DNA from 3 places in the Planifilum fulgidum genome. Region 1 is predicted to be linked to each of the others. Evidence: riboswitches for the same ligand, from Rfam matches in the RefSeq annotation. Region 1 holds a riboswitch; each other region holds the start of a gene.
The links. Region 1 has a riboswitch for S-adenosylmethionine ahead of BM063_RS05195 (methionine ABC transporter ATP-binding protein). Riboswitches for the same ligand answer to the same signal wherever they lie in the genome.
Positions count from the first base shown of each region.

Region 1 (7,394 bases):
ACGTAATCCTGGAAGACGCGCACCTCCAGCTGGATGCCCTCTTTTTCCAGCGTCGGTTTGATGTGGTTCAGGATTTCGGCATGGGGCACCTGCGTGGCCCCCACGTGGAGCGTCGTTTTTTCCTGGCTGCCTCCGCCGCATGCGGCCGTTGCCAGCAGCAGAGCGAGCGAGAGCAGTCCGAGCCACCATTTTTTCATGATTCGATGCCTCCTTTTCCGGATAAGTCGGTTGACGGATCGGGTTTATCGTTTGTCGACGCGTCGCGCCAGCCGGTCGCCGCCCCACTGCACCAGCTGCACGAAGAGGACGAGCAACAGGCCGCAGGCGTACAGCATCTGGTCGTTGAAGGACTGGAAGCCGAAGCGGTATGCGGCGTCGCCCAGGCCGCCGCCGCCCACGATCCCCGCCATCGCCGAAAAGCTGATCAGGGAGACGCAGGTGACGGTCAGGCCGGAGATGATCGCCGGCTTGGCCTCCGGCAACAGCACCTTTCGGACGATCTGCATCCGGGTGGCCCCCATGGCCAAGGCCGCTTCGATCACGCCCCGGTCGATTTCCCGGATGGCGGTTTCCACCATGCGCGCATAAAAGGGGGCGGCCCCTGCGATCAGGGGAATCGTGGCCGCCGTCGGCCCGAGGGTGGTTCCCACCAGCAGTTTGGACAGGGGAAAGAGGAAGAGAACCAGCACGATGAAGGGAACCGCCCGGAACAGGTTGACAACCACGCCCAAAAGGCGCTGAAGCGCCACATTTTCCCAAAGATGGCCCTTGTCGGTGATGACCAGCAGCACGCCCAGGGGGATGCCGATCAGGGCCGAGAAGAAGGTGGAGATGGCCACCATGTATATCGTTTCCCCGGTTGCCTGCCACAACAATTGGGTGTCCAGTTGATCAAACATGGGGGATCACCTCGCGGTGTTCATCCTGCTTCAGGGCTGCTACCGCTTCTTGGACCGCGTCCTTCGGCCCGCCGATCCGCAGCGTCACATGGTCTCCGCTTTCCGCGGCATCGGGCAGGATGGTGGCGGTCACGCCCCGCTTGACCCGTTCCGCCAGAAGGCCCCACAAAAGGTCCAGCTTGCGCGAAGGAATCCGGATCAAGGCGGTGTGCCGTTCGGCGTTTTCTTTTTCGGCGATCAGGGATTCCACAAATTGCCGGGTCACCGGGTGCTTCGGCTCGCGGAACAGGGCCTCCACTTCGCCCTGCTCCACGATCTTTCCGTCTTCCATGACGGCCATGCGCTGGCAGAGCCGTTTGACGACGCTCATTTCGTGGGTGATGACCACCATGGTGATGCCGGTGTCCCGGTGGATCTCCTTGAGCAGCTCCAGGATGGAAGCGGTGGTTTCGGGGTCCAGGGCCGACGTCGCTTCATCGCAAAGCAGCACGGTCGGATCGTTGGCCAAGGCCCGGGCGATCCCGACCCGCTGTTTCTGTCCGCCGGACAGTTGAGCGGGATAAGCGTTGGCCCGGTGGGTGAGCCCCACCCGTTCCAGCAGGGTGTCCACCTTTTCCCGGATCTCCCGTTTCGGCTTTCCGGCCAGCTCCAGGGGGAAGGCCACGTTTTCCCAGACGGTGCGCGACCAGAGCAGGTGGAAGTGCTGAAAGATCATGCCGATTTTCTTTCGCGCTTCCCTCAGCTGGCGCTCGCTGCTTTCGGAGATGGGGATTCCGTCCACCGTCACCCGGCCCGACGTAGGCTTCTCCAGGCCGTTGAGCAGGCGCAGGAGCGTGCTCTTTCCGGCGCCGCTGTGGCCGACGATGCCGAAGATCTCCCCGCGTTTGATTTCCAGATGAATATCCTTGAGGGCAACCACGTCTCCGTCCTTCGGAGAGCGGTACACTTTGCTCACATGATCCAGTACGATCATCGATTTCACCACCCGTTGACGAAAAAATCCCTTCCTGCCAGAGCAGAAAGGGATCTTATATCTAAAATCGCCTCTCTCATCTGCCAGAACCGTTGGGCTCTGCAGGAATTGGCACCATTTCCGCGTATGGCCGCGGACGGTTGCCGGGTTTCATCGGGCCAGTCCCTCCACCTCTCTGGATAAGAGCGCGCGGAATCACCGTATGAAATTGTCATGAAACATCCTACTACGGCGCCCTCGGCGTGTCAACAGCGCCGCGTTATTCCAAAATATACAAACTGTTTTGATTGGATGGGCCGACAAATCTTATCGGAAAAGTTTTAATGCGACCGGCTGCCTCAGGTCAGGACATCCCGTTTGGCAAAGGACCACCAGGCGATCAGGTGAAACAGCGCAAAATGGATGACGAGCACCAGCAGGGAGTGAGCGAGGGACATGCCCGGAAAAGGCGGGGAGTGGCCGTAGAAATAGGGCGAAAGATCCAGATTGGCAAACAGCAGGTATTTTCCCCAGCTGATTCCCCATATTTTCAATAATTCCGATAGAAATCCACCGGAAAAAAAGAGAAAAATGGACAGCCCGACGGACAGGGTGCTGCTGCGGGATGCGGCGGACAGCATGAAGGCGAGGGAGGCGGTCACGAGGACTTCCACCCCATACAGTCCGTAGCGCGCAAATAGTTGTTTCAGGGCTTCCAGGGCGTCACCCAATCCCGTCCAGCGGAAGAAGACCGCTCCGAACAGCAGCGAAGCCAGCAGGAGGACGGCCATGCAGGCCAAAAGGAAGGTGACGACCGCCGCAAATTTGGACAGCAGGATGCGGGTCCGGCTCACGGGACGGATGAGCAGCAATTTCGCCGTTCCCCAGGAGAACTCGCTGGAGATGATATCTCCCGCGACGACCAGGGTGAACAATTGGACGATGAACAGCAGGTGGGTGCAACCCTCGGCGAATTCCCACATGTCCACCGGGGCGCCGGAGACCAAGATCAATCGCTGACCGATCGCCAACAGGCAGACCGCCAGGATCAGCAGCGCCCACATGACCAGGGTCCGCGTCCGGTCCATGATTTTCATCTGTTCGTTTCGGATCAGCCTTCCCAGGATCACGGCGCATCCCCTTCCGTCAATTCCAGGAATCGTTCTTCCAGCGACTGTTCCAGCCGTCGGATGGCGTACACCCGAACGCCGGCCTCGATCAACCGCCGGTTCAGCTCCGCGGTTTCCTCCCGCCGCAGCCTTATCTCAAAACCGCCGGGGCATTCTTTCCACTCGCGGTTTAAGCCCAGTTGAAGCAGTACCGACGGGACCGGATCCGTCCGATCCACCTCGAAGCGGGTTCGGAGTTCCTCGGAATCCCGCCGGAGAATTTCGCTCATCCGCCGGACTTCGATCAGTTTTCCACCCCGGAGGATGGCCACCCGGTCGCACATCAGCTGCATCTCCGAAAGCAAATGGCTGGACACGACCACCGCCGTCCGTTCCTTCTCGGCCAGACGGCGCAGATAATCCCGCAGTTCGCGAATGCCCGCGGGATCCAGCCCGTTGGTGGGCTCGTCCAGGATGAGCAGGGCGGGACGGTGCAGAATCGCCTGGGCCACCCCCAGGCGCTGGCGCATCCCCAGAGAATAGGTTTTGACCGGATCGTGGATGGCCTCCTCCAGTTTCACCAGGGAAATGACTTCCCGGATCCGCTTTTCGCCCACCCCCGGAACCATCCGGGCAAAGTGGAGCAAATTCTTGTATCCCGTCAGGAACGGGTAAAACTCCGGATTTTCCACGATGGCTCCCACATGCTTCATGGCCTGTTCAAACTGGGATCGCACGCATTTTCCCCGAATCCGGATCTCCCCCCGGGTGGGGGCGACGAGGCCCGTCATCAGCCGGATCAGCGTGGTTTTTCCGGCGCCGTTGGGCCCCAGAATTCCCATGACTTCTCCCGGGTACACCTTCAGCGAAACGGAATCGATGATTCGCCGCCGGCCGATCTCTTTGCTCACATCGCGGATTTCCAACACAGGGCTGTTTATCATGACGACCTCCGTGGACGCGGCGTTCTCCGAACTCGACGTCGAATCCGGTTCCCATCTTCATTGTACGCGTTGATTCGACGAAAAAAAGGGAAACACTCCCGACAGAGCGTCCCCGTTTGCCGGTTCCCCGGAAGAAAAAAGCCCTCCGCGGCGGGAAGGCACAGGGTTGGTCAGGCGGTTTTTGCCGAGTCCTGCTGCATAAAGACGGAGCGGAAAACGCCTCCCGCCCCCGGACTTTGAGGTTTGTCAGCGTCCCGGCCTCCCGCCTGTGAAAAAGCGGTCCGCGATGGAGCGGAGGGCCGATTCGGGCCTCGGTTTCGCCTTTCCGCCGGCCGTCAGCGGTTTTCCGGCGGATGTAAAGAAAAACCCCCTTTGTTCCACGGGGGCATCATTGGACGACCAGGGTTTCGGCGGGTTCCATCACATGGCTTCCCCTCGCCGTCACATGGTACATCACCTTGTATTCCCCGGGTTCCGGGAAGGTCTTTTTGATGGAATACACCCCGTCTCCCGTTTTTTCCGCGTCGATCATTTCATGATCGTCCTTGGGCGCTCCCTTTTTCCAGATTTCGAACTGCACTTCGTCCGCGTCGTTGACCGGTTCTCCCTCATGGGTGACGGTGATTTGGATTAAGACTTCCTTTCCGGCCTTCGCGTCCTCGGGCAGATCCATCTTCACCTTCGGGGCGGAGGGAGCATTTTTTCCGGCGTCATGTTCGGAGTGGCCTTCCTGATGCTCCGAAGCGGCGCCGCTTTGTTCCGGTTTTCCCTCGTCCGGAGAGGTTCCGCAGGCGGCCGCCGCGAAGGCGAGGAGGGCGATCATCAACAGGGCCGGCATTCGAATCCATTGCATGGATATCAGTCCTTTCCCTCTGTGATATCGCATCCGTCAAAACGGCGGTCGATGTTGGATGCCAGGTTGTCCCGGAATGCATGCGTCCAGTCAATCTCATTATATCCCCCCTCTTTTGCGGCAAGGATGAACTTTGCGTGAATGTTTGTCTTCCTCGCCAAACGCGTAAAAAGCCCTCCCCAGAGGAGGGCTTTGAACACGGTATGGGTCCGGTGCGACCGCCTTCTTACGTACCGGTTTCGGAAAACTGTTCCCGGAGCTTCCGCTTCAGGATCTTGCCGGAGGCGTTGCGGGGCAGGTCCTCGACGAAGTGCACCTTTTTCGGCACCTTGAAGGGGGCCAGCCGCTCCCTGGACCACTGAATGATCTCCTCTTCGCTGGCCCGGGCGCCTTCCTTCAGCACGACGACGGCGGTGACCGCTTCGATCCATTTGGGGTCGGGCGTGGCGACGACGGCCACCTCCTTGACCGCGGGATGCGTGTAGATGGCCTCTTCCACCTCCCGGGAGGCGACCAGCACGCCGCCGGTGTTGATCACATCCTTTTTGCGGTCCACGATGGTGATGTATCCCTCTTCATCGACCCGGGCCAGGTCTCCCGAGTGGAACCAGCCTCCCGCAAAGGCTTCCGCCGTTTCCTCCGGCTTGTCCCAGTATCCGATGCACAATTGCGGGGAGCGGTAGACCACTTCACCGATTTCGCCGGGGGAGACGTCTTCCATATTGTCGTCGACCACGCGCATCTCCACGAAGAGGACCGGTTTTCCCGCCGAATCGGGGCGGGCTTCATGCTCCTCCGGGCGCAGGACCGTGGCGAGAGGGGCGATCTCCGATTGGCCGAAGCAGTTGTAGACGCTCAGCCGGGGCAGGGCTTCCTTCAGTTTTTTCAAGACGGGCACGGGCATGATGGAGGCGCCGTAATATCCCTTCGTCAAACTGGTCAGATCCCTCCGGTTGAAATCGGGATGGTTGAGGAGGCTGATCCAGAAGGTCGGGGGGGCGAAAAAGCTGTTGATTTTCTCCTCCGAAATGATCCGGAGCACCTCCTGGGCGTCGGGAATTTCCAACAGGCGGTTGGTGGCTCCCAGCATCAGGTAGGGCATCAGGAACACGTGCATCTGCGCCGAGTGGTAGAGGGGAAGGGCGTGGAGCGGGCGGTCCGCCGGCGAAAAATCCAGGGCGGTGATGCAGCTGATGTATTCGTGCACCAGGGCCCGGTGGGTCATCATCGCCCCCTTGGGCGCGGACGTGGTTCCGGAGGTGTAGAGCAACTGGACCAAATCCGTGTCCCGGACCTCCACCTCGGGAGGAAGGGCGCTTCCTTCTTCGGCCAGCCGCATCACGTCGAACTTTCGGCCGTCCCGGAGCGTGCCGAAGATTTCGACGACGGTCGCTCCCTTCACCGCCTCCACCCTGTCCGCCAGGTCCGGATCGTGGAAAAGGGCCCGGCTGCCCGATTGGTTCAGGATGTAGGAGAGTTCATCCCCGGCCAGGGTGAAGTTGATCGGCACGTGCACCAGCCCCGCCTTGGCGGTGGCCAGCCACAGCAGCATATAGGCGTCGGAGTTTCGGCCGAAGGCCGCGACCCGATCCCCTTTTTTCAGTCCCGCCTCGATCAGATGGCGAGCCAGTCGGTTGCTGGCTTCCTCCAGATGGCGGTATGTCCACTGGCGGTCGCCGAAGAGGAGGGCGACCTTGTCCGGATGACGGCGGGCGGCGCGGCGGATCAGATCGGCCACGGTGTTCCGATGGATGATATCCACGCTTCTTTCACTCCTTTCCGGAGGCGGCAGTGTTTTTTCGCCATTGTGAAAAGAGGAAAAAGGGATTAAGGGACATTTCGACCTGTCCGGCCGAAAATCCTTTGGAAATATTTGAATTTTCTTTCCCAAGAGGCGGAGATTCCGGTTCTTTTTCATTTTTTCCGCACATAAGATGGTTCCGGGGTGATAGGGGATGGCCGTGGTTCGGACAAACAGCGAGGAGATCAAGCTGTTGGCCCGGCTGATGCGGGCCGAGGCCGAAGGGGACGGCCCGCTGGGCATGTTGATGGTGGGAAACGTCGGGGTGAACCGGGTGATCGCCGATTGTCTCGATTTCAAGCCGATTCGCACGATCCGCCAGATGGTGTTCCAGTCGCCGGGAGGGTTTGAGGCGGTGCAAAAATCGTACTTTTATCAGCGGGCCCGAGAGCAGGACATTCGTTTGGCGCAGAGGGCGGTGAACGGGGAACGCCATCATCCCGCCTCCAACGCCCTTTGGTTTTTCCGGCCGGCGGGCGAGTGCCCCCCCACCTGGTTCAACCAGACCCACAGCGGGCGGTATAAAAGCCATTGCTTTTACATTCCCGATTATGCCGCCTGTCCGAGAGTCTACTCGTTAGGAGGGTGAAGGATGTATTGGTCTTATCCCTACTACGGGTCTGCCGGAATTTATGGCATGACGGGCGCGGGAATCTCCCAACGCGACACGGAACGGAGGTTCAGCGAAGAGTTTCTGCAGGCCAACGTGGGCAAGGTGGTCACCGTCTATCTCACCTTTGAAAACAACCCCCGGTGGCCTGCGAAGTCGGTGACCGGGACCCTGAGGAACGTGGGCAGGGACTATTTCGTGATCCGGGACCGCCAGACAGGCAAGG
Region 1 covers NZ_FOOK01000006.1:83,070-90,463, reverse strand. The annotation lists gene BM063_RS05205 (MetQ/NlpA family ABC transporter substrate-binding protein) at 1-197, opposite strand, end outside; gene BM063_RS05200 (methionine ABC transporter permease) at 243-899, opposite strand; gene BM063_RS05195 (methionine ABC transporter ATP-binding protein) at 892-1,872, opposite strand; SAM riboswitch class I at 1,946-2,058, opposite strand; gene BM063_RS05190 (ABC transporter permease) at 2,211-2,981, opposite strand; gene BM063_RS05185 (ABC transporter ATP-binding protein) at 2,978-3,904, opposite strand; gene BM063_RS17920 (FixH family protein) at 4,293-4,757, opposite strand; gene BM063_RS05170 (acyl-CoA synthetase) at 4,984-6,519, opposite strand; gene BM063_RS05165 (cell wall hydrolase) at 6,713-7,147, shown strand; gene BM063_RS05160 (spore coat protein GerQ) at 7,151-7,394, shown strand, end outside.

Region 2 (7,394 bases), on a different contig from region 1:
CTGGAGGCGCATTATAATCTGGACAAGCCGCTGCCGGTGCAATATGCCCTTTATATGAAAAATCTGATCATGTTCGATCTGGGTCCCTCGATCAAATCGGAGTCCCGGGATGTGAACAGCATTCTGGCCGACGGGTTCCCCGCCTCCGCCCAGCTGGGCCTGGAGGCGATGGCTGTCGCCGTGCTGGCGGGACTGATCATGGGAATTATCGCCTCTATTCGCCACAATCGGCTGCCGGATTATACCGTCATGTTCCTGGCGGTGGTCGGGCTGGCCGTCCCCAGTTTCGTCCTTGCCCCTCTCTTTCAGAAGTATTTCGGTCTTGAGTGGAATCTTCTGCCGATCGCCGGGTGGGGTTCCTTCGAGGATACCATTCTGCCGGCCATTGCCCTGTCCTTCACCCCCTTGGCCCTCATGACCCGATTGATGCGTTCCAGCATGCTGGAGGTGATGAGCCAGGATTACATCCGCACCGCCCGCGCGAAGGGGCTGTCCCCGTCGAGGGTCATCACCCGGCACGCGATCCGCAATGCCATTCTGCCGGCGATCACCATCATCGGTCCCTTGGCGGTGGATATCATCACCGGCAGTTTCGTGATCGAGAAGATCTTTTCCATTCCGGGCATCGGAAAATATTTTGTGGAGAGCATATTCAACCGGGATTATTCGGTGATCATGGGCGTGACCATCTTCTATTCCGCGCTGCTTCTTCTGGTCAATCTGCTGGTGGACATCGCTTACACGTTGGTGGATCCGCGCATCAAGATCGGCGGAAGGGGGGCGAACTGACATGTCTTTGCCTGCAGAAGCTTTTGAACCGGCGCCGCGCCGCGAGGCGGAGGCGGAGGCGATTGCGCGCCCCAGCCTTACCTACTGGCAGGATGCCTGGTTGCGCTTGAAGAAGAACTGGTTGGCAATGGCGGGTCTCGTCATTCTCGTGCTCCTCGCCGTCATGGCCATTTTCGGCCCCTATATGGTGGATTATACCTATTATGAGCAAAACCTGGAAACCGGAAAGAACCTGGAACCCTCCAGTGAGCACTGGTTCGGGACCGACGATCTGGGCCGGGACATGTTCGTGCGCACCTGGTATGGCGCCCGCGTGTCGCTTCTGATCGGATTGGCGGCGGGATTGATCGATCTGATCATCGGCGTGCTCTACGGCGGCATTTCCGGCTACAAGGGCGGGCGAACCGATGAGATCATGATGCGGATCGTCGACGTCCTGTGGGGGCTTCCGTACTTGTTGACCGTGATTCTCCTGCTGGTCGTGATGGAGCCCGGCGTCCTGACGATCATCATCGCCCTGTCGATTACCGGCTGGCTGCGCATGGCCCGTCTGGTTAGGGGACAAGTGCTGCAGCTGAAGGAGCAGGAGTACGTGCTGGCCGCCCGGACCCTGGGGGCGAGCGGCCGGTGGATATTGTTCAAGCATCTGCTTCCCAACTCCTTGGGCCCGATTATTGTTCTTATCACCTACACCATTCCCAACGCCATCTTCGCCGAAGCGTTTCTGAGCTTCCTCGGGCTGGGGGTGCAGGCGCCCTTCGCCAGCTGGGGGACGATGATCGACGATTCGACGGCGGTGATTTTGTCGGGTGAGTGGTGGCGCCTCTTCTTCCCCGCCTTTTTCCTCAGCCTGACGCTGTTGGCCTTCAACATGCTCGGCGATGGCCTGAGGGATGCCCTGGATCCGAAAATGCGCAAGTAAAGGAGGGAGATCATGGCTCTTTTGGAAGTGGAGAATCTGCATGTGTCGTTTCAGACCTACGGGGGTGAAGTGCACGCGGTCCGCGGAGTCAGCTTCTCCCTCGAAAAGGGGGAAACCCTGGCCATCGTCGGCGAGTCGGGGAGCGGGAAGAGCGTCACCGCCCAGTCGATCATGCGCCTGATTCCGACGCCGCCGGGCATCATCAAGGAAGGGGAGATCCGCTTCGACGGAAAGGATCTGCTGACCCTGTCGGAAAAGGAGATGTTCGGCATTCGCGGTTCGGAGATCGGCATGATCTTCCAGGATCCGATGACCTCCCTCAACCCGACGATGACCGTGGGCAGGCAGATCATGGAAGGATTGATCTGGCACCAGGGGATCGACAAGCGGGCGGCCCGGGAACGGGCGATTGAGATGCTCCGCCTGGTGGGGATTCCGACGCCCGAAAAACGGGTGGATCAGTATCCCCACGAGTTCAGCGGGGGAATGCGGCAGCGGGCGATGATCGCCATAGCCATGGCCTGCAATCCGAAAATCCTCATCGCCGATGAACCCACCACCGCCCTGGATGTGACCATCCAGGCGCAGATCATGGAACTGATGAAGGAGCTGCAGGAGAAGACGGGAACGGCGATCATCCTGATCACCCACGATCTGGGCGTGGTGGCCGAAACCGCCCACAAGGTGGCCGTCATGTACGGCGGGAAAGTGGTGGAGTACGGAACGGTGGAGGAAATTTTCTACCGTCCCCGCCATCCCTACACCTGGGGATTGCTCAACTCCATGCCCCGGCTGGACATGGAGCGGGACACGGAGCTGCAGTCGATCCCGGGTTCGCCGCCGGACCTGTTCAAGCCCCCGCAGGGGTGCCCCTTCGCCGACCGCTGCCCTCATGCGATGAACATCTGCCATGAAATGATGCCGGAGAAGACCGAAGCGTCTTCCAGCCACGGCGTGTACTGCTGGCTGGAGCATCCTCAGGCTCCCCGCGTGGACCGGGGTCTGCGGGTGAACATCTCGGCCAAGTAGGTTCTGCGCTTAAGGGGACGGGAAAGGGGGGAGGAATCCCCCCCCCCCGGCCGTCCCCTTATCATCTGCCGCGGGTTGACACACCCTTTCAGATTGTCGTATCATAACAGAAAATTCAATAGGCGTCTTCTTATCGAGAGAGGCGGAGGGACTGGCCCGATGAAGCCCGGCAACCACCCCGCTCCCGTGCAGGGAACGGCCGGACCGAACGATCCGGACGAGGGGAAAGGTGCCAATTCCTGCAGGACCCTCGGGTCCTGAGAGATGAGAAGAGGCGGAACGGAATCCAACCCACTTAGTGGGTCCCGCGCCCTCTTCTGATCGAAGAGGGCGCTTGTTTTTCCGGAAGGGGGAGGATGGATGTGGCGACGACCGTCAACTGCCCGCAAAAGCTGACGGTTCCGATCGGTCCGTTGGATTTGGAATGCGGCCGCCGCCTTAAGCAGGTGGAGATCGCCGTGGAGACCGCCGGGACCCTGAGCGATTCCAGGGACAACGTAATCCTGGTGTGTCATGCGCTGACCGGTGATGCCCACGCCGTGGGGGATGCGGAACATCCCGGCTGGTGGGACGGATTGATCGGACCGGGCGGATATATCGATACCAACCGCTATTTTGTGATCACGACCAACGTTCTGGGCGGATGCGCCGGAAGCACGGGTCCTTCGTCGATCGATCCGGGGACGGGTCGTCCCTACGGGACCTCTTTTCCCGTGGTGACGATTCGTGATATGGTTCGCGCCCAGCGGCGCTGCCTGGAAAAAATGGGCATCTCCAAAATAACGGCGGTGATCGGCGGTTCGATGGGCGGGATGCAGGTGTTGGAATGGGGGATCATGTACCCCGAAGCGGTGGAGCGGATGATCCCGATCGCCACCTCCGTTGCCCTCTCTCCGATGGGAATTGCCTACAACGACATCGGCCGCCAAGCGATTTTGGCGGATCCCGAATGGAAGGGCGGAAATTATTATCCCGGGCCCGGCCCCCGAAGGGGTTTGGCCATCGCCCGGATGATGGGAATGATCACCTACCGGACCGAAACCCTTTTTGAGAAGCGGTTCAGCCGCCGGATCCAGGACGACGGACCCATCACCCGGCTGGATTCGATGTTCCAGGTGGAAAGCTACCTGCGTTATCAGGGGGAGAAGCTGGTCCGCCGCTTCGACGCGAACAGCTATCTCTATCTCCTGAAAGCGATGGATCTGCATGACATCGGCCGGGGACGCGGAGGGGTGGAGCGGGCGCTGTCCCGGATTCAGTCCGACGTGCTGGTGATCGGCATCCGGGAAGACATTCTGTTTCCGATCCGGGAACAGCGAAAAATCCATGCCCTGCTTCAGCGGCTGGGGAAAAGGTCCCGGTTGGAGGAAATTCAATCCCACTACGGCCATGACGCTTTCTTGGTCGAATTTGACCTGGTGGGGCCGCCCATTCGCCGTTTCCTGGGGGAAGGGAGGATGAGGTCTTCTTGACGCTCCCACACTGTGGGAGTACAATAGGGATGTATTAATTCATTATGTGAAACCCCTTTCCAAAAAGCGGTGAATCATTTTGATGAGGAATTTTATCTCTTTGCTGCCGTTTGTGCAGCTTTTTTGGAAAGCAGGGTAACATAAGGAGAAGCACTCAGGTTTATGGGGGGCCTGGCAATGAATCACTCCAGTTTTTTCAACCGTCGGCTGCACTCGCTGTTGGGTGTCATACCGGTGGGCTTTTTTTTGCTCGAGCATCTGTTGACGAACTATTACGCCACCCGGGGAGCTGACGCTTACCGCGAGCAGGTGGAGTGGCTGTGGGACATTCCCTTCCTGCTCTTTTTGGAGATCTTCTTCATTTTCCTTCCGCTTCTGTACCACGGGGTGTACGGATTGTATATCGCCTTCCAGGCGAAGAACAACGTGACCAATTTCGGTTATTTCCGAAACTTGATGTTCATGCTGCAGCGGGTGACCGGGGTGATCACCTTCATCTTTGTCGGTTGGCACGTCTGGGAAACCCGGATTTACGTCGCCCTGAACGACTTGAGCGCCCATGAAGTGGGATTGAGGATGAACGAAATTTTGTCCAACAATCTCACCTTCGCCCTGTATGTGATCGGAGTCATCGCCGCGGTTTTCCACTTCAGCAACGGCATGTGGTCCTTCCTGGTCAGCTGGGGCATCACCGTGGGACCCCGCGCCCAAGCCGTTTCCACCTGGGTGTGGGCCGTCGTTTTCGTCGTCGTGTCCTACATCGGCGTTCGGGCCCTGTTTGCCTTTGTTGACCCAGAATTCGTGACCCAGTCGGCACAGTTCTAAAAGGGGGCACTGCCAATGAATGAAAAGGTCATCGTTGTCGGCGGCGGCTTGGCCGGTCTGATGTCCACGATCAAACTGGCGGAAGCGGGCGCCGACGTGCAATTGTTCTCGATCGTTCCCGTGAAGCGTTCCCACTCCGTCTGTGCGCAGGGTGGAATCAACGGTGCGGTCAACACCAAGGGGGAAGGAGATTCTCCCTGGGAGCACTTTGACGACACCATTTACGGAGGGGACTTTTTGGCCAACCAACCGCCCGTCAAGGCGATGTGTGAAGCGGCGCCGGGCATCATTTACCTGATGGACCGGATGGGAGTCCCCTTCAACCGGACGCCGGAAGGGCTTATTGACTTCCGCCGGTTCGGCGGAACCAAGCACCATCGGACCGCTTATGCCGGCGCGACGACGGGCCAACAGTTGCTGTACGCCCTGGATGAGCAGGTGCGTCGCTACGAGGTGGCCGGTCGCGTCACCAAGTTTGAGCATTGGGAGTTTTTGTCCGCCGTGTTGGATGATGAAGGCCGTTGCCGGGGAATCGTCGCCCAGGATTTGCGCAGCGGGGAAATCCGCGCCTTCCCGGCGGACGCGGTGATTCTGGCCACCGGCGGTCCGGGAATCATCTTCGGCAAGTCGACCAACTCGATGATCAACACCGGTTCCGCTGCCAGCGCCGTTTATCAGCAGGGAGCCATTTACGCCAACGGGGAGTTTATCCAGGTTCACCCGACGGCCATCCCCGGGGATGACAAGCTCCGCCTGATGTCGGAGTCGGCCCGCGGGGAAGGGGGACGGGTTTGGACCTACAAGGACGGAAAGCCGTGGTATTTCCTGGAGGAGTGGTATCCCGCCTACGGGAACCTGGTGCCGCGGGACATCGCCACCCGGGCGATCTTCAAGGTGTGCGTCGACATGAAACTGGGGATCAACGGGGAGAACATGGTCTATTTGGACCTTTCCCACAAGGATCCCAAGGAGCTGGACGTCAAACTGGGCGGGATCATCGAGATTTATGAGAAATTCATGGGAGAAGATCCGCGGAAGGTTCCGATGAAGATCTTCCCGGCGGTGCACTATTCGATGGGCGGCCTGTGGGTGGACTACAACCACATGACCAATATTCCCGGCCTGTTTGCCGCGGGAGAATGCGATTATCAATACCACGGGGCCAACCGTCTCGGCGCCAACTCCCTTCTCTCCTGCATCTACGGAGGGATGGTGGCCGGTCCCAGCGCGATCAGATACGTCCGCGGACTGGAAAAGTCGGCGGAGGATCTGCCTTCCACCCTGTTTGAGCAATACCGCAAAAAGGAAGAGGAAAAATACGAACAAATCCTCAAGATGGACGGAAATGAAAACGCCTATCAGCTGCACAAGGAATTGGGCGAGTGGATGACTGACAATGTGACGGTGGTCCGCTACAATGACCGGCTGTTGAAGACGGACGAAAAGATTCAGGAATTGATGGAGCGGTACAAGCGGATCAGCATGATCGACACCAGCCGGTGGAGCAACCAGGCCGCCTCGTTCACCCGTCAGCTGTGGAACATGCTGCAGTTGGCCCGGGTGATCACCCTGGGGGCCTATCACCGCAACGAAAGCCGCGGCGCCCACTACAAGCCGGAATATCCGGAGCGGAATGACGAAGAGTGGCTCAAGACCACCAAGGCGAAATACACCCCCGACGGTCCGGAGTTTGATTACGAGCCCGTGGACGTTTCCCTGATCAAACCGCGCCCGCGCCGGTACGACGTGGCGAAAGAGGAGGCGGCGAAACAATGAGCGAACAGACGGTGCATCTCATCATCACCCGCCAGGACGGACCGAATGAAAAGCCGTATACGGAAGAGTTCAAGCTGCCGTACCGGAAAAACATGAATGTCATTTCGGCGCTGATGGAGATCCAGCGGAACCCGGTCAACGCCAAGGGGGAAAAAACCACCCCGGTGGTGTGGGAGTCCAACTGCCTGGAAGAGGTGTGCGGCGCCTGTTCGATGGTGATCAACGGAAAGCCGCGTCAGGCCTGCACCGCCCTGATCGACCACCTGGAGCAGCCCATCCGGCTGGAACCGATGCGAACCTTCCCCGTGATCCGGGACCTGATCGTGGATCGCAGCCGGATGTTTGACGCGCTGAAGCGGGTCAAGGCCTGGATCCCCATCGACGGCACCTACGATTTGGGGCCGGGTCCGCGCATGCCGGAGACGGAGCGCCAGATGCGCTACGAGCTGTCCAAGTGCATGACCTGCGGGGTCTGCCTGGAAGCGTGCCCCAATGTGAATTCCCGTTCCAATTTCATGGGTCCCTTTGTGATCAGCCAAGTCCGGCTGTTCAACTCCCATCCGACCGGAGCCATGAACAAG
Region 2 covers NZ_FOOK01000007.1:96,937-104,330, forward strand. The annotation lists gene BM063_RS05960 (ABC transporter permease) at 1-789, shown strand, start outside; gene BM063_RS05965 (ABC transporter permease) at 791-1,711, shown strand; gene BM063_RS05970 (ABC transporter ATP-binding protein) at 1,724-2,740, shown strand; SAM riboswitch class I at 2,868-3,011, shown strand; gene metX (homoserine O-acetyltransferase MetX) at 3,097-4,212, shown strand; gene BM063_RS05980 (succinate dehydrogenase cytochrome b558 subunit) at 4,390-5,037, shown strand; gene sdhA (succinate dehydrogenase flavoprotein subunit) at 5,053-6,813, shown strand; gene sdhB (succinate dehydrogenase iron-sulfur subunit) at 6,810-7,394, shown strand, end outside.
Region 2: it holds a riboswitch for S-adenosylmethionine, as region 1 does, so the genes downstream of both, metX (homoserine O-acetyltransferase MetX) here and BM063_RS05195 (methionine ABC transporter ATP-binding protein) in region 1, are expected to answer to the same signal.

Region 3 (7,394 bases), on a different contig from region 1:
GCTCATCCGGGCCGTCGCCATCGAATTGTCCGCCAGGGTGATCGCGTCGGCTCCGGCCTCCTTCAACCGGGCCGCGCCGTGAAGAAAGCGGTCGATATCCAGATCGCGGGGAGGATCGTATTCGACAATCACCGTCCGGCCGGTCCTTACCTTTTCGGTGATGGCCGGATCTTTCCGGGGCGGCTGAACCGCGAGGGAGACGGACTCCCCTTCGGGGGAAGCATCCTCCGGATTGATCCGAGGCAGGGGGGAAAGCCCTTTCAGGGCTTCGGCCATCGCCCGGATGTGCCGCGGCGTCGTCCCGCAGCAGCCGCCGATCAGGCGAACCCCCTGCTCCCGCAGCCTCAGGGCGCTCTCCCGGAAATACTCCGGCGACGACTTGTAGCGGTACTCGCCGTCGGTGATCCCCAGGCGGCCGGCGTTGGGAAAGGCGGACAAGTAAAGGCCCTCCGGCACCACCGCCTGCTCCAGGGAACGAAGGCACTCCGCAGGCCCCAGCCGGCAATTGAGACCCACTCCGTCGACGCCGGCCTCCTTCAGCCGTCGAAAGGCTTCCGTCAGCGGGTAGCCGTCCCGGGTCCTTCCCACCTCGATCAGGGCCAGTTGGGCGATGAGGGGAGCCTCCGTCAGGGGACGAATCACCTCCACCGCCAGCAGCAGCTCCTCCAGGTCCAGAAAGGTTTCCAGCAGAATGGCGTCCGCTCCGGCATGGAGCAGGGCCGTCGCCTGCTCTTCGTACATGTCCCGGTATTCATCCTCGTCGTAGCGCGGGACCCGCCCCGCCAGGATCGAGCCGATCGCCCCCGCCACGAAGGCTTCCGTCCCCGCCACTTCCCGGGCCAGGGTGACGGCGGCGCGGTTGATCCGGGTCACTTTCCCCTCCAGGCCGTAACGGGCGAGCCGTTCCCGGTTGGCCCCGTAGGTGTTGGTTTCCAGAAACCGGGCTCCCGCCTCGAAGTACGCCCGGTGCACTTCCCGGATCAGGTCCGGCCGGGTCAGGCACAGTTCTTCATAGCAAAGACCGACCGGCACTCCCTGCTGGTACAAATAGGTGGCCATCGCCCCGTCCCCGACAAGCAGATGCTCCTTGAGGTGTTCCTTCAGACATCGCTTCTCCCCCACCGGTCTCCCCCCTCGTTTTTTTAAAGGTGTCCAGGCAGGAGCTGTGCCGCGACCTTTCCTTCACAGGCCAAAGCGTTCACAGCCCCCGGCCGCAGGCAAAGTGCGAATTCCGCATCTTTCGGGCGTCACAAATCACAACACGCTGAAATAACGGGCCTCGGGATGGGAAAAAACCATCGCCGACACCGACGCTTCCGGTTCCATCATGTACCCCTCCGTCAGCCGGACGCCGATCGCCTCCGGCTCCATCAGCCGGAACAGCTTTACCTGATCCTCCAGATCCGGGCAGGCGGGATAGCCGAAGGAAACGCGGATTCCCTGGTACCGGGCGGCGAACCGCTGTTTCATCGTCATTTCCGGCGGATCCGGAAATCCCCACCGTTCCCGCATGATCTGATGGAGCCGTTCGGCGAAGGCCTCCGCCAATTCCAGGGCCGCCGCCTGAAGCAGGTGGGACCGGAAGTAATCGCCGCGCTCCTTCCAACGCTCGGCCCGCTCCCGGATCCCCGCACCCGCCGTCACCACCAGGAAGCCCACCGCATCCATTTCCCCGGACCCGACCGGTCGGAGAAAGTCCGCCAGACAGAGGTACGGCTCCTTTTTCTGCCGGGGGAACGAAAACCGTTCCAGCACCCGCGCCGGCTCCCGGGGATCATAGATGAGGATGTCGTTCCCTTCCCCCTGGGCGGGGAAAAAGCGGTACATCCCCCGGGGCCGGATCCAGCCCTTTTCCTGGGCTTCCGAAAGGAAGGCGTCCACTTCTTCCTTCAGCCGGAGGGCTTTCCGGTCTCCCTTGGCAAGGAGCTTTTCCACGTCGCCCCGGAGGCCCAGGTGCTTGCCCAGAAGCATCTGTTCGTTCAGATAGGGGCGAAGATGATCGATGGAAACCTCCCGCAGGATGTGCCGCTCAAAATCCGGCGGTTCGAACACCGGGACGTCCCGCCGGACGGAAGAGCGTCCCTCCGCCCCGAAAGCGGTCGGGCCGCCGCTTCCTCCGCCGGTGCGCCCCGAGGCGCGCTCCCGCCTCCTCCCGAGCTCGCCCGCCAGCTTTAGCCGCTCCTCGCCGTCCATCAACCGGTTGGCAAGCTCCAAGCCCTCCATCGCGTCCTTGGCGTAGAGGACGATCCCGGAATATTCCGGGGCGATTTTCGTCTCCGTGAACTTGCGGGTGAGGGCGGCCCCGCCAACCAGGATGGGAACCTCGATGCCCGCCGCCTTCAGATCCTGGGCCGTCACCACCATCTGCTGGGCCGACTTGACCAGGAGTCCGGAGAGGCCGATGGCGTCCGGTTTCTCCCGGCGGCAGGCCTCGATCAACTGCTCCGGAGCCACCTTGATCCCGAGATTGACCACCTCGTAACCGTTGTTGGACAAGATGATGTCCACGAGATTTTTTCCGATGTCGTGGACATCCCCCTTCACCGTGGCCAGGAGAATCTTTCCCCTCGAATGGGTGTCCGCCTTTTCCATGTGGGGTTCCAGGAAGGATACGGCCGCCTTCATCACCTCGGCGCTCTGCAGCACCTCGGCGACGATCAATTGGTTGTCGTTGAAGAGGCGGCCCACCTCGTCCATCCCCTTCATCAACGGCCCGTTGATGATCTCCAGGGGATCGTACCGGCCCAGCGCCTCCTTCAGATCATCGAACAGCCCGTCCTTGGAACCCTCCACCACATACCGGGCCAACCGCTCCTCCAGGGGAAGGCGGTGCGCCGGCTCCGCCTTCTCCTCTTTCTTCCGCCGGTAGAATTGGGTGAATTCGCCTAATACCGCCTCGTAGTTTTCCCGGGTTGTCCCGAAAAGGAGCCTCTCGGCGAGCCGCACTTCCTCCGGGGGGATCGACGCGTAGCGCTTCAGCCTCTCCGTATTGACGATGGCATAATCCAACCCCGCCTTCGTGGCGTGGTAGAGAAAGACGGCGTTCAGCACCTCCCGGCCCGCGGGAGGCAAGCCGAAGGAAACGTTGGAAATGCCCAGGATGGTGGCGGAGCGGGGAAAAGCTTCTTTGATCAGCCGGATGGCCTCCACCGTCTCCCGGGCGGAGCCGATGTAGGCTTCGTCACCGGTTCCCACCGGAAACACCAAAGGATCGAAGATGATGTCCTCGGGCGCCACCTTGTATTTCTCCGTCAACAATTCGTAAGAACGGCGGGCCACCGCCAGTTTCCGCTCCCGATCGACGGCCATCCCCCCTTCGTCGATCGTCCCGACGACCACCGCCGCCCCATACCGGCGCAGGAGGGGAACCACCGCGGCGAAGCGCTCTTCCCCCTCTTCCAAATTGATCGAATTGATGATCGCCTTCCCCTGGGAATGGGTGAGGGCCCGTTCCACCACCGCCGGATCCGTGGAATCGATCATCAGGGGGACTTTCACCCTTTTCACCGCATGTTCGAGAAACCGTTCCATGTCTTCCAGCTCGTCCCGGTCCGGATCGGCCAGGCAGACGTCGATGATCTGGGCGCCGCCCTTCACCTGCCGGCGGGCGATCTCCGCCGCCTCCTCATACCGGCCGGCGGCGATCAGCTCCCGAAATTGGCGCGATCCGATCACGTTGGTCCGTTCGCCGACGAGGAGGGGGCGGCTCTTCTCCTCCAGGAAGACCGCCTCCACCCCCGAAACCCCCGGCGGATGGGATGAAACCGGCCGCCTGGGCCTCTTCCCCCGCAGGGCCTCCGCCAGGGCGCGGATGTGCCCCGGCGTCGTCCCGCAGCAGCCCCCGGCGATGTTGAGCCAACCGGCATCGGCGAAAGCGGCCATCTTCGCCGCCAGCGACGAAGGCGTCTCGTGATACCGCCCCTCTTCGTCCGGCAAACCCGCGTTGGGGTAACAACTGACCGCGCACCGGGCCAGCCCGGACAGGGTCCGGAGATGATCCCGCATGAACTCCGGACCGGTGGCGCAATTGAGGCCGACGGCCACCGGCCGCAAGTGCTCCACCGACAGATAAAAGGCTTCGATGTTTTGACCGGCCAGCATCGTTCCCATCGGTTCGATCGTCCCGGAAATGAGGAGGGGCACCTCCTTCCCCAATTCCTCGAAGGCCCGGCGAATCCCGATGCCCCCCGCCTTCACGTTGAGGGTGTCCTGGGCCGTCTCCAAAAGCAGCGCGTCCACGCCTCCCAGAAGCAATCCCCGGGCCTGCTCCCGGTAAGCGTCGACCAGCTGTTCAAAGGTGACGCCGCCGGTCAGGGAAAGGGTCTTGGTCGTCGGCCCCATCGCGCCCAGGACGAAGCGGGGCTGCTCCGGCGTCGACCACCGGCGGGCGGCATCCACCGCCAGCCGGGCCGCCCTCCGGTTGATCTCCTCCGCCCGCTCCCCGAGTCCGTACTCCTCCAGCACAATCCGCGTCGCCCCGAAGGTGTTGGTTTCGATCAGATCCGCCCCGGCCTCCAGGTAAGCCTCGTGAATCCTTCGGATCAGGTCCGGCCGGGTCAAATTGAGCGCCTCGTTGCATCCCTCCAGCGCCTCCCCGCCGAAATCGCCGGCGGAAAGTCCCGCCTGCTGGAGCATCGTGCCCATCGCGCCGTCCAGGATCAGGATTTTCTCCTCCATGCGTCGAACCAAGGGGTGCTTCTCCATCGGCCATCATCCTTTGCAAAAAAATAACCTTCCATCTCTGACGGATGAAAGGTTGGGCGAAGGTCCACACTCTCATCTCCCAGAGATAGACTCTCTGCAGGAATTGGCACCACATCGGAATCCCTTCCGATAGGTTGCCGGGCTTCATCGGGCCAGTCCCTCCGCCTCTCTCGATAAGAGCGCTCTCAAATATGAAGTTGTCCGTTCTCCCGAAGCGGGGCGCTTTCCTTCCCGCAGCTGTTTCTGTTCATGATAATCAATCGGGCCCGGGACTGTCAATACGCTGTCAAAATCGACGGGGCGGTTGTGGCAGGCGCCCTCACCCGGTTCTTATCCGCTCACCTCCTCCTGGAAAAGCATGATGAGGTTGCCGCAGGTGTCATCGATGACGGCTTGGTACCCCCCTTCGGTTTTGACGGGTTCCACGGCGAAGGTGACCCCCCGTTTCTTCAGCCGCTCGCACTCCTTCTGCAGATTCTCCACATAAAACACGGTGCAAGGGATTCCCGCCTCGTAGAGAGTTCTCTGGAACACCGCGGCGGCGGGCCGGCCGTTGATTTGGACGGCGGGATTCCAGTTCGGTTCCAGCAGCAATTCGAGATCGTCGGGCCCTTCGGGTGAAACCACCGTCAGCCACCGGGCCCCTCCCGCCGGAAGGTCCCGTTTCTTCACAAAGCCCAAAACCTCCGTGTAAAACCGAAGGGCCTTCTCCTGGTCGTCCACAAAAACGCTGGTCACTTTGATTCTCATCCATGATCCTCCCTTGCCGGGTTTGGCTCCACAGCCCCTTTCCATTATTCCCCCGTTCCGGCCGGCCGTTTTCACCGAACGTCCTTGGTGGGGGCGACCCACACCTCGCCGGTACCGGAAAAGTGATAAGTGAGGGAATCCTTTTCCTTGCCGGTCACACTGAGCTGGACGGCCCCCCGCCGCAGAAAGGCATAGGCGCCTTCCAGCTGCATTTTTTCCCCGGCCATGGGCAGGCACATGATCTCCTGCGGAGAAACGGGCAACCGGAGCACACAGGCGCCGGTGCCGGACAGTTTCACCTGCAGGAGTTCTTTCTCCTCTTTTTCGTCCGAAGCGGGAAGCTTGATCCGGACGGGGCTGACGCCGACCGTCGTGTCACAGGCGACAAACACGTCTTCGTCGACGACAATCTCCTCCCGCTCCAACCAGAGAAGCTGATAGTGATGATAGGACGGTTTCAGATAGATTTCGCCCTCCCCGCTGTAGACGGGAAGCATGAGGGGCTGCTTCACCAGCGATTCATTCGCCAAGATTCCGGTCATCGCCTTCCGCAGGATTTCGGAGGCGGTCCCTCCTTCCCCCGGTTTGGTCTTCACGGCGAGGTTTCCCTTGAAAAACTGGAGCGCCCCCTCCGCAGACCGGGCCTCCCCTTCATTCAGAACAATCCGAATTTGACGCAAAGGGGTCCCGCTTTTCTTCACTTCCTTGTACTCGAGGATCTCAAATCGGCTTCCCTCGATTCCCTCCATGAGATCGACGACAGCGAACAACCGGTCGTTGGAATACACGCTGTACAACGCTCTCAGTCCCCTTCCCCTGCACTGCTCCCCTCATCCACCTCCATTTTACCGGATGGACGGCGCCAAGACGACAAGCCGCGGCGCTTTTTTGCCGGATTTGAGAGGCGGAGGGCCATCAAACGTTTCCGCGCGGAAAGGATAAAAAAGGCCCCTTTCCGCCGGGCGGGCGCCGGAACCGGCGCTTGCCGAAAAGATGGCCGCCCGCCGCTTGCAAAAGGAGGCACGCCCCTAACGAAGGGGAGACACGCCTTCCGGGGCTCCCATCCAACCGCATCCCGGCGCATTCCCATCGCTCCCCCGCCACCCTGCCAATTACGGGTTGCTCGGTCGGCCGCACCCGGCCCGGCCGGATCGGCTTTGGGATGGCCTTCATCGGAATCTCCGGGATTTTCGCCTTCTCCCGCTTCATCCCGCCGGCCTGTCCCGCACCGGCGCGGAAAAAGCAGGGAAGCAAATCTCCGCCGGTCTGGTCATCCCGTCTCCCTTGCGGCACCGGAGGCCCGGAAGGCCCGACCCTGGCGGGAGATTCCCGACCGATCTTCCGGCCATCCTGTTCGGTTTCATCTTCCGCTTCCCGGACGAACGCCCTCCCGGGATGGGCTGTAAAAAACGGGATGAAACAAACGCGGTGCGCGGGCCGTTCTTCGGGTATGATTGAATGCGAAGGAGGAATCATCCGCGATGGCTTTCCTGCGTGCTTATCGATTTCCCCTCATCCTGCTGGCCGCCATCGCTCTGGGCAGCGTGATCGGCTTCGTCCTGGGGCCCAAATCGGCGGTGCTGAAACCCCTGGGGGATATTTTTCTGAACCTCATGTTCGTGATCGTGGTGCCTCTGGTGTTCGTCACCATCAGCAGTTCGATCGCCAACATGTCCAGCCTGAAGCGGCTGGGCAAAATCGTGGGCTGGATGCTCCTCATTTTTGTTGTCACCGGCGTCGTCTCTTCCCTGTTGATGCTGGGAGCCGTGAAAATGTTCAACCCGGCGGAGGGAGTGAACATCGCGCTGGAGGAGCCGGAAGAGCAGGCGGAGATCACCCTGGGCGAACAGCTGGTCCAGACGGTGACGGCTCCCGACTTCCGGGATCTCTTGTCCAAGGAACGAATGCTGGCGCTGATCCTGATGGCCGCCCTCTTCGGG
Region 3 covers NZ_FOOK01000019.1:9,798-17,191, reverse strand. The annotation lists gene BM063_RS10990 (bifunctional homocysteine S-methyltransferase/methylenetetrahydrofolate reductase) at 1-1,122, opposite strand, end outside; gene metH (methionine synthase) at 1,255-4,704, opposite strand; SAM riboswitch class I at 4,774-4,884, opposite strand; gene BM063_RS10980 (VOC family protein) at 5,035-5,454, opposite strand; gene BM063_RS10975 (AIM24 family protein) at 5,526-6,242, opposite strand; gene BM063_RS10965 (dicarboxylate/amino acid:cation symporter) at 6,936-7,394, shown strand, end outside.
Region 3: it holds a riboswitch for S-adenosylmethionine, as region 1 does, so the genes downstream of both, metH (methionine synthase) here and BM063_RS05195 (methionine ABC transporter ATP-binding protein) in region 1, are expected to answer to the same signal.